3 regions of the Burkholderia sp. BC1 genome follow, and region 3 is predicted to be linked to each of the others. Evidence: predicted binding sites of a transcription regulator. Region 3 holds the regulator's gene; each other region holds the start of a gene.
The links. The regulator FliA, encoded in region 3, starts transcription of late flagellar genes. The targets are predictions, from matches to a motif close to CTAAAGTTTNNNNNNNNNNNGCCGNTA.
Positions count from the first base shown of each region.

Region 1: bcsB (cellulose biosynthesis cyclic di-GMP-binding regulatory protein BcsB) is a predicted target of FliA. The motif match lies at 1,615-1,641, and genes of this name have one in related genera.
Region 2: flgM (flagellar biosynthesis anti-sigma factor FlgM) is a predicted target of FliA. The motif match lies at 1,390-1,416, and genes of this name have one in related genera.

Region 1 covers NZ_JBQYLP010000024.1:68,862-72,129, reverse strand. Annotated here, with positions in the region: gene bcsB (cellulose biosynthesis cyclic di-GMP-binding regulatory protein BcsB) at 1-1,491, opposite strand, end outside; gene ACSHSS_RS14255 (hypothetical protein) at 1,702-1,992, opposite strand; gene ACSHSS_RS14250 (AtuA-related protein) at 2,104-2,415, opposite strand; gene ACSHSS_RS14245 (acyclic terpene utilization AtuA family protein) at 2,412-3,268, opposite strand, start outside.
Region 2 covers NZ_JBQYLP010000001.1:86,033-89,300, reverse strand. Annotated here, with positions in the region: gene ACSHSS_RS00455 (M24 family metallopeptidase) at 1-468, shown strand, start outside; gene ACSHSS_RS00450 (flagella synthesis protein FlgN) at 536-976, opposite strand; gene flgM (flagellar biosynthesis anti-sigma factor FlgM) at 1,022-1,360, opposite strand; gene flgA (flagellar basal body P-ring formation chaperone FlgA) at 1,461-2,627, opposite strand; gene flgB (flagellar basal body rod protein FlgB) at 2,829-3,268, shown strand, end outside.
Region 3 covers NZ_JBQYLP010000029.1:52,407-55,674, forward strand. Annotated here, with positions in the region: gene ahcY (adenosylhomocysteinase) at 1-743, opposite strand, end outside; S-adenosyl-L-homocysteine riboswitch at 775-889, opposite strand; gene ACSHSS_RS16335 (RNA polymerase sigma factor FliA) at 1,060-1,794, opposite strand; gene ACSHSS_RS16340 (MinD/ParA family ATP-binding protein) at 1,817-2,638, opposite strand; gene flhF (flagellar biosynthesis protein FlhF) at 2,631-3,268, opposite strand, start outside.

The DNA of each region.
Region 1 (3,268 bases), on a different contig from region 3:
GCTCGAGCACAGGCCCGTCTTCTGCGAGTCGAGCGTGAAGCGCAATTGCAGCTGGTTGCCGCTGCCGACGCGGAACGCCGGGATGTCGACGTCGCTCGTCACGCGCCCGTCCGGCACCGACAGCAGCGGCAGCTGCAGGCGGCCGCGCGCATCTTCGGCGCGCGCAGGCGCGAGCCGGTACGACTTCACGAGCTGGTCGTTGATCTCGACCGCGAGCGTCGAATTGTCCTGCACGGTCGGCGCCGTATAGCGATAGCGCAGCGTGATCGGTACGCCGCTACCGTTCCACGAATGCAGATCGGCGGGCACGCGCAGGTTCAGCCGGATCGCGTCCGGCGCGGTGCCGCGCACTTCGAGCGCACGCGGATCCGACACGAGCTCGCGGAACGCGATCGGCCGGTTGACCGGCAGCCAGCGCGGCGCGTCGTACGGCTTGCGCGGCGCACCCGGATCGACGTGCGCGACCGTCGCCGCCGGTCCCGACAGCGCCGCGCGGCCGAGCACGAGCGTCGCGACCGCATCGTCGACTTCGGCGGCCGTGCGGCCCGTGACAACGAGCAGCTTGCGGCCCGGCGCGGCCGGGTTGTCCGCGACCGCGAGCAGCGGGCCGTTCACCGACGGCAGCGCAAGGCCGGCCGGCAGCGTCGCGGCCGTGCCGATCACGACCGCCTGATCGTCGGACGGCAGCGTCGTCGTGACCGGAAAGCGCGCATGCCGATAGTCGGCCAGCGCGCCGAACCACGAGGCGAGCACGCCCGCGCTGCGCAGCGTCGCCGAATCGGCCGACGCGGGCAGCACGAACGGCAGCCGCACGAGCCCGTTGTCGCGGCGGTCGAAGAACGGCGCGGGCAGCAGCGCGAGATCGTTCGGCAGACGCACCGGCGCCTCGTCGAGAATCAGTTCGCTCGTCGGGCTCACGTCGGCCCACAGCGCGGAATTGGCGGGATCCTCGCAGTGATCGAGCGTGTAATGCGCGATCAGCCGCACGCCGATCTGGTTGAAATCGGAGAAGTAGCGCGGATCGATCGGAATGTCCTGCGTGACCGTGCGGCCGGCCTGCGCGGCATCGAACGGGACGGTCGCGATCACCTCGCCGTTGACCGACACCTTCAGGTGCGACATCGGGAACACGAGCGACGGCGAATACGCATAGGTCAGGCGCAGCCGCGCGCCCGTCACGATACGGTCGAGCCGCACGCCGGCGTTGATCGTGCGCGCGTCGTCGGCGCCGCGCAGCCGCAGCGGGTCGAACGCGCCGAGCGACGCGAACGGCAACCGCACGGTCGTCGCGGGCAGCGCGGCCGACGGCGCGCCGGCCGCTGCGCTTGCAACCGATGACGGCGGCGCAGCCGTCCCGGCCGGTGACGCCGCGCCGGGCGCCGCCGACGCAACGGCCTGCCCGCCAGGCGCCGTCGCGGCGGCCAGCGCAGCTGCATGGAATGTGCCGGCCGCCGCAGCCAGCAGGACGAACCGCGACACGACCGGCGTCATGCGCCGCTCCGTTCGGTCCGGGACGTCCAATCCTCGATCACGCCGGATCCGGCGCGCGCAAAGCGGCTATGCCTGTGCGTGCACATCCCGTCTGCTTCCCCTCATCAATGGCCTTGATTCATTTATCGAAACGGCGCGGCGATTCTTTAGCCGCCGGCTCGTCGTACGGCGCGCGCGTCGCGGCGTCGCGCACCTGTTCGTCACGTTATCTCAAAAGTAGGACAAAACGCTGCCGGATTCCGGACAACGAAGCGAGAAAACGCTCGATTCGGTCAGAAATACCGTATGCGAAGAAAGAATGGCAACGATTGCGCCGCGGTTGCCGATCGGGACGAACATGATGCTGCCGGCGCGGTCGGGCGATGCCCGCCGGGTCGACATGCCGGCGGCGGTCCGTTGCGGACCGTCGTCCGGTGCGCGCTGCCGCGTGGGCGGCGCGTATGCTACCTCAAGCCCGCGTCGTTGCGCGCGGTTTGAGTGCGAAAAAGTGATCTGGATCAAATCGGCGACACGGCGTAAGTTGCGCGGCCGTAATCCGGGGGCCTCATCGTGTCGCCGGGGAGACGGCCGAAGGCTTCGTCGACGGCGAGCCGCTCGCCGCGCATCAGCGCCTCACACCGGATCGGGTACCTCGAGCGCGAGCAGCGCCGAACTGACCGATTTGCCATGCGCATCGAGCGCGAGCGAACGCGTGACGCCCCCGCCCAGCGCATCGCGCAGCACGAAGTTGAACGCCGCGAGCGCCGGCAGCTCGTAGCGCACGACGTCGCCGCGCACGATGCCGGCAAGCCACGCCTTCACCGCGTCCGCGCTCAGATGCGTGCGCAGATGCGCGTAGTGCCGCGGATCGTGGCAGATCACCGACACGTTCAGCGTATTGCCCTTGTCGCCCGTGCGCGCATGCGCGAGCTCCCGCAGTTTCATGATGCCTCCACGAACGAAAACGACGGCGTCACCGCGTCGCGCGGCAGCAGCACCGACTGCACGGCGACCACCTCGCGCGTCGACTTGAACGCGCCGCCGCCGCCTGCCGGCCCGTTCGTGTACAGCGTTTCGACCTCGTTGCCGATCCGCGCCGCCTGTTCCGCCGTGTCGGCGCGGCCCGCGACGCGCACGCGCACTTCGGCCGGCTCGCCGCCCGCACCCGTTCGTACGTCGCCGTACAGCGAATCGACGCCGATCAGATCGAAGCGCAGCTCGCTCGCCGCGACGCCGGTCAGCGCGAGCCGTTCGCGGACGATCTCGAGCGCCAGCCGCGCGCGCTCGAGCGCGCCCGGGCCGCCGTACGAGATCTGCCCTTCGCCGATGAAGCCGTCGACGTACGCGACCGACGCCTTCAGCGTGTCGGGTCGCGCGGCGCCGCGCCCGCCCGTCACGCGCACACGATCGCGCGCCGCTTCGACGATGCTCACCTGCGTGAAGTCCGCGACGACGTCCGGCTGCAGATAGCGCCCCGGATCGTGGATCTCGTACAGCAGCTGCTCCTTGCAGGTCGCCGCGCTCACGCGACCGCCCGCATGCGCGACCTTCGTGATCGTGACCGCGCCGTCGGCATCGACCTCGCCGATCGGAAACCCGAGCCGCGCGAGATTCGGCACGTCCTTGTAGCCGGGATCGACGAAGTAGCCGCCCGTGATCTGCCCCGCGCATTCGAGCAGATGGCCGACGACCGTGGCCTGACCGAGCGTGTCCCAGTCGTCCATGCGCCAGCCGAACGCGTGGATCAGCGGCGCCGCGAACAGCGACGGATCGGCGACGCGCCCCGTCAGCACGACGT
Region 2 (3,268 bases), on a different contig from region 3:
GAGATCTACACGGTCGCGCTGAAGGCGTGCATCAAGGGGCTCGTCACGCATTACCCGAAAGACGCGACGGGCGGCGACGTCGACGCGCTCGTGCGTCAGGTGTGCCGCGATCACGGCTACGACTACGGGCACGGCACCGGACACGGCGTCGGCATCCACGTGCACGAAGGCGGCGTGCGTTTCGCGCCGGGCGCGCCCTACGGGCTCGTGCCGAACGCGGTGATTTCGGTGGAGCCCGGCATCTACGTGCCGGGCAAGGGCGGCGTGCGGATCGAGAACATCGTCATCATCCGCCCGAGCGAGCGCGAGCCGGACAAGGTGCGCTTCGAGAATCTCGTTGCGGTCGGCTACGACTGGGATCTGATCGATCTGGCGCTGCTCGACGACGACGAGCGTGCGTATCTGCGCGACTACGAGCGGATGTGCGTGGAGCGCGGCACGCAGGTGACGGCGTGTCCGCTGCTGTAGGTTTGTCAGGGTGCGGCTCGGCGCAGCCGCCGCGCGCGACGCGGCGCTCGCCGGCCGTCTCGGCGCATCAGCGCATCAGCGCCGACACGCGTCCGTCCGGCCCGTACACGCCGGCCGGCGCGGGGGCCGAGCGCAGCACGGCGAGCGCGCGCTCGTTGTAGTCCATCCGGATCCGGATCAGCATTCCGTTGTTCGCGTTCGCGCGGCGCGCGCGTTCGGCGGCCTGCTGCAACAGCGTCCAGCAGCCCGCGAGGCGCGTGTCGCGCTCCGCGGCGAGATCCATGCCCTTCTTGCCGGCCGGAAAGCCGAGCGCCGCGAGCTGCGTGTCGCGCGTGCGCTCGAGCTGCGCGAGCCGGTCGAGCAGCGCGGTCTTCTTCTCGACGATGTCGGGCAGCATCGCGAGCGGCTCGGCCGTCGTCAGCGCCTTTTCCTCATACGCGAGCAGCGACGCGAACGCTTCGACCGTCGCGTGCTCGTCGTTGACCGTGGCCAGCAGTTCTTCTCTCATCGCGTGATGCTCGTCGCGCCGGGCGCCGGCAAACCGGGAACCGGCTCAGTTGCCGCGCGGCCGCTGCTGCTGCAGCAGTTCGCGCGCGGTGTTCAGCACGCCGTCGGCGATCTTGTTCGCGTCGATCGTCAGCGTGCCGTCCTTCAATGCGTCCTTGATCGACTGGACGAGGCCCATGTCGATGTCCGCGCCGCCGGAGGCCGACTGCGCGCGCAACTGGCCCGACAGACCGGACAGGTTCACGGTCGCGTCGCCGCCGGCGGACCCGGCGTCGGACGCCTGCGGCGCCGTCGACGCGGCCGCGCCGGATTGCGGGCGAGCGGCGCCGTTGCCGGTGCTGGCCGGCGCGACGGGGCTCGGGTTCGGAGTGGTATCGATTTTCACGATGGCGTTCCTGTACGGTTTGACCCAGATAACGGCAGGTGCGGCCCGAACTTTAGCATCGCGCGCTCGAAATTCTCCGAATAAACAATCCTTTGCATTCTTATAGCGGGATCTCCACCGTCCCCGCGTCCTTCACGATCGCGGTGACGATCTGGCCCGCCGCCATCCGGACCCTGACCGACTGGCCGGGCGCCGCATTCGCGAGCGCGCTGCCTTCGGCCGAAATCGTGAAGCCGGGCCCGGCCGCGACGACGCGCACCGTCTGCCCGGCCGATACCGACGCCGCGCTCTTCAGCATGTCCTGCCGCAGCGGCAGCCCGGCCGCGATCCGCGCGAGCGCGGTCGCGCCGATCGCTTGCGCGGGATCGGTGATCACCGCGAGCGGCAGCACCGTCAGATCGCCGTCGCGCGCGACGAGATCGGCCGCGCTCAGCGGCTCGCCGGGCGCGATCTGCCGCGCGGCGACGTAGTAGGTCGCGTGCACGGTGACTTTCGCCTGCAGATAGACGGTCCACGGCCGCTCGCCCGCGCAGCGCACGCCGACCGTCGTGCGGCCCCAGAGCCGTGCGCCGGTCGGCAGGAACGGCTCGAGCGTCGTGCAGGCGGCGAGCCCGCGCGGGAACGCCGGTGCGACGGTCGCGCTCGTCTTGCCGGGCAGCCCGGCGATCTGCTGCTGCAGGAACGCGAGCGCCGCGCGCCGGATCGTGTCGGGGTCCTGCTGGGCGGGGGCGCCGGCCGATTGCGTCGGCGGCGGCGAAGCGGGTGCGGCTGTCGCGGCCGCGGTGACGGCGGCAGGGCGTGTTGCCGATACGGCGGGTACGGCGCGCGTCGCGAGCGCCGCGCGCGGCGGCGTTTTCACGATGTTCGGCGCCGCGTCCGACGCGCCTGCAACGACCGTCACGATACCGCCCGGATCGGCCGCGCGCGGCGCGGCTGCTGCCGGTGCGACGACGGCTGCATTGCCGCGCGTGCCCGGCGCCGCATCGGCCGGCGCGTTCGCCACGAAATTCACGGGGCCGGCGGGCGTCACATTGCCCGCATCGCGCATCGGCGCGGCACCGTTCGCACCGAGCCGTCCGCCGCTCGCGGCATTCGCGCTCGCGAGTGCGTGCTCGGCCGTGTCGCCGCGTCCGGGAATCACGATCATCCCGTCGTCCGCGTGCGCGACCGCCGCGACGACCGACAGCACGGCGGCGAGCCCGAGCGCGCGCGCACGCCGGCGCTGCATCGGCCGTTCGTCCGTTCCGCGAAGTGCGCCGCCCTTCATCGCCGTGTCCTCGATCCGTTGATCCGCTTCGCATTCTAGGGAGCGCACCCGGCGCGCAAACGATGAATAGAGGGGGGCTTTGCCGCGTTATTCGCACGATTGCCGGTTGCACGCGCCGCCTACCATCGCTGTCATGGAAAAAAGCCTTCCGGGCCCGCGCGGCGCGGCAGGCGTGCAGCGCTTCATCCGGAGGACGCACAGATGCTGGACAAACTCGATGCCGAATTCGCGTTCGGGCGACAGGCGCTCGACGTCCGCGCCTATCGGCAGGAACTGCTGTCGTCGAACATCGCGAACGCGGATACGCCGGGCTATCGGGCACGCGACGTCGATTTCGCGTCGACGCTCGCACGCTCGCTGAAGCAGGCGAACGGCGGACTCGCGCCGAGCAACGCCGCGCAGCTGCCGCTCGCGCAGCCGGCCGGCGTGACGAGCGGGATGACGATGGCCTCGACCGCGCCCGGCCACATGGCCGGCGCCGTGAAGCTGATTCCGACCGGCGGCCCGTCCGACGACTACGGCCGCGCGCAATACCGGATGCCGCTGCAGCCGTCGCTCGACGGCAACACGGTCGATCTCGACGTCGAGCGCGTGCAGTTCGCGAACAACGCGCTGCACTACGAGACCGGGATGACCGTGAT
Region 3 (3,268 bases):
CGCTTGATGCCGTCGACGAGCGACTCGCGGCAGCCGTACAGGTTGTCGAACTTCGACTTCGTGACGGAGTCGTTCACGTTGAACGCCGGGAACGGCAGGCGGCCGTCCTTTTCCATCTGGTACAGGCGGTGCACGCCGGTCGTCGTTTCTTCGGTCACGCCCTTGATGTGCGCGAGGCGCTTCGAGTACCAGTTCGCGTCGATGTCGAGGTGGCGCGCGATCGACTTGTACAGCGCGACTTCTTCCTCGTTGGTCGGCTTCGCGATCACCGAGCGATCCTTCTCGGCCTTCGCGCCGAGGATCAGCAGCAGCGTCGCATCGCCGCCGTCGTCGAGGATCATGTTCGCGAATTCGCCGTTCGGCCATTCGAAGATGCGGTGCGAGAACTCCCAGTATTCGTCGAGCGATTCGCCCTTGAACGCGAACACCGGCGTGCCGGCTTCGACGATCGCGGCAGCCGCGTGGTCCTGCGTCGAGAAGATGTTGCACGAAGCCCAGCGCACGTCGGCGCCGAGCGCCTTCAGCGTCTCGATCAGCACGCCGGTCTGGATCGTCATGTGCAGCGAACCGGCGATGCGCGCGCCCTTCAGCGGCTGCTGCGCCTTGTATTCGTCGCGGATCTGCACGAGGCCCGGCATTTCGGTCTCGGCAATGTTCAGCTCCTTGCGGCCCCAGCCGGCAAGTGCCATGTCGGCGACGACGTAATCCTGGGAAGCTTTCGAATCGATAACGGCGCTCATCACGCCCTCCTTTCTAAAAAAGTTCTAGAAATTGATGACGTGAGCGCCGTTCAGGAGGCGGGCCGGCGCGAATGTCGCCGCACGGCTGCCTGGTGAAGCCTTCCGAGCCTGGCGGACGCAGAAGGTCCGTCGCAACGCTCCTCGGAAAACGGCTGCGATTGTAGCAAATCGCGACGGAAATTTCTTGTGTCGGCCGCGTCGATCGTCGTCGGCGCGGGCCCGCGGCGCGAAGCGCGCCCCTTTATCGAGATGCGCGCGGCGGTCCGTGTCGCGATGCTCGCGAACGGCGCGATGCGCCGCGCCGCCGCCCGCAGGCGCTTCAGCTTTCCGCGCCGACCCACGCCTGCTCGCGCAGCCGCGCGCGCAATCGCGCGACCGCCTGGCTGTGCAGCTGGCACACGCGCGATTCGCTGACCTCGAGCACGGCGCCGATCTCGCGCAGATTCAGTCCGCGCTCGTAGTAGAGCGACATCAGCAGCTTCTCGCGCTCGGGCAGCCGCTCGATCGCCTCGACGAGCGCACCGCGCAGATGCTCGTCGAGCAGCGCCGACAACGGATCGGCGTGATCGACGCGATAGCGGTCGAGGAACGGCTCGTCGTCGGCCGCGCGGTCGAAATCCTCGTAGTAGATGAGCTGGCTGCCGTGCAGGTCCTGCAGCATCGCCTGGTATTCGTCGAGCGGCATGTTCAGGTGCTGCGCGATCTCGGCCTCGCTCGCGGCGCGGCCGAGCCGCTGCTCGACCTGGTGCACCGCGAGTTCGACTTCACGCGAAGTCTTGCGCAGGCTGCGCGGCAGCCAGTCGTTGCTGCGCAGCTCGTCGAGCATCGCGCCGCGGATCCGCTGCGTCGCGTACGTCTCGAACTGCGCGCCCTGGTCTTCCTTGTAGCGGCCGGCCGCATCCATCAGCCCGATCATGCCGGCCTGGATCAGGTCGTCGAGATCGACGCTCGCCGGCATCTTCGCGACGAGCTGCAGCCCGAGACGGCGCACGAGCGGCGCGTACTGCGCGAGCACGTCGGCCTGCGAGATCTTTCCCTGAGCGTTGTACATCATGGCTCTCTCCTTCCGGTGACGCTCATGCGGCGTGCGCCGCGCCCGTCCGGTACGACGGCTGCCCGCCGCGCAGCTCGCGCGCGGCACCCGTGCCCGCACGCGGGCGCATCGGCCAGTACAGCAGGTCGGCCGCGATCTTTCGGTAGTCGCGCGCGGCGGGCGACGACGGAAACGCGTCGACCGTACAGCGCGTCAGCGCACGCGCGTGCTCGACGAGCGGATCGGCGCTCACGCAACCGGCATCGGCGATCGACACGGTCAGGTAGCGGCTCGCGACGCCCGCGAGGTTGTCGAACGCGGTCTTCGCATCGGCATGGCTGCCGACGTGGTTCACGAGCACGCGGAATTGCGCGGTCGCGTGCGCGAAATGCAGCCGCTTCATGCACGCGTACGCTTCGGTGATCGCGTGCGCGGCCACGCGCGTGACGATCAGCACGTCGTGCGCTTCGCGCGCGAGCGTCGAGAGCGTGCCGTCGGCGCCGAGCTGCGCGTCGATCAGCACGATGTCGGCCGGGCCGTCGACGAAGGCGCTCAGCTGCGCATCGCCGTAGCCGGCACGCGCGGCCTGCGCGCTCGCGCACAGCCAGAAACCGGCCGCGACGCGCGTGCGCTCGCCGTCTCGCAGCCATGCGCCGGCGAGCGTCGCGGCGGCCGAATGCACGTCCGCGCGCTCGTCGACGACGAGCACGTCCTTGCCGAGCGCCGCGAGCGCGGCGGCGACGTTCACGACGGTCGACGTGCAGCCGACGCCGGTCGGCCCGCCCGTCACCGCGACGATGCGCGACCCGCGCCCGGCCAGCAGGCGCCGCAGTCCTTCGGCCTGGTCGATCGTTCGTTTATCCAAATCGCACCTCGTGCAGATCGGCGGCCGCACGGGCGGTCAGCGCGGACAGCAGCAGCGGCATGTCGTCGTCCTGCGGGACGAACGGCGAGCCGTCGCGCGGCACGCAGAACGCGCTCTTCAGCAGGAAGCGCGTAGTCGCGACGTACAGGTTTTCCGGCACCTTCTGGCCGGTCGACACGTAGTGCACGGGCAGCTTGTAGCGGATCACGGTGTCGAGCGCGCCGCCGAGATGCGTCGCCTCGTCGAGCTTCGTCAGGATGCAGCCGGCGAGGTCAGGCCCGGCCAGGTCAGGCCCGGCCAGGTCCGGCCCGGCGAGATCGGCGCGGTCGCCGGCGCTGCGATAGGCCTGCACGACTTCGTTGAGCGTGTCGCCGTGGCTCGTCGCGTTGAGCAGCAGCAGCCGCTGCACCGGCGTGCTCGCGCCGTGCAGCATCGCGATCTGGTCGGACACCGCGCGGTCGCGCTGGCTCATCCCGATCGTGTCGATCAGTACGATGTGCTTGTTGCGCAGCTCGGACAGCGCGAGCGACAGATCGCCGGCGTCCTTCACGGCGTGGACCGGCACGCCGAGGATCTTGCCGAAGATGCGCAGCTGCTCGTGGCCGCCGATCCGGTAGCTGTCGGTCGTCA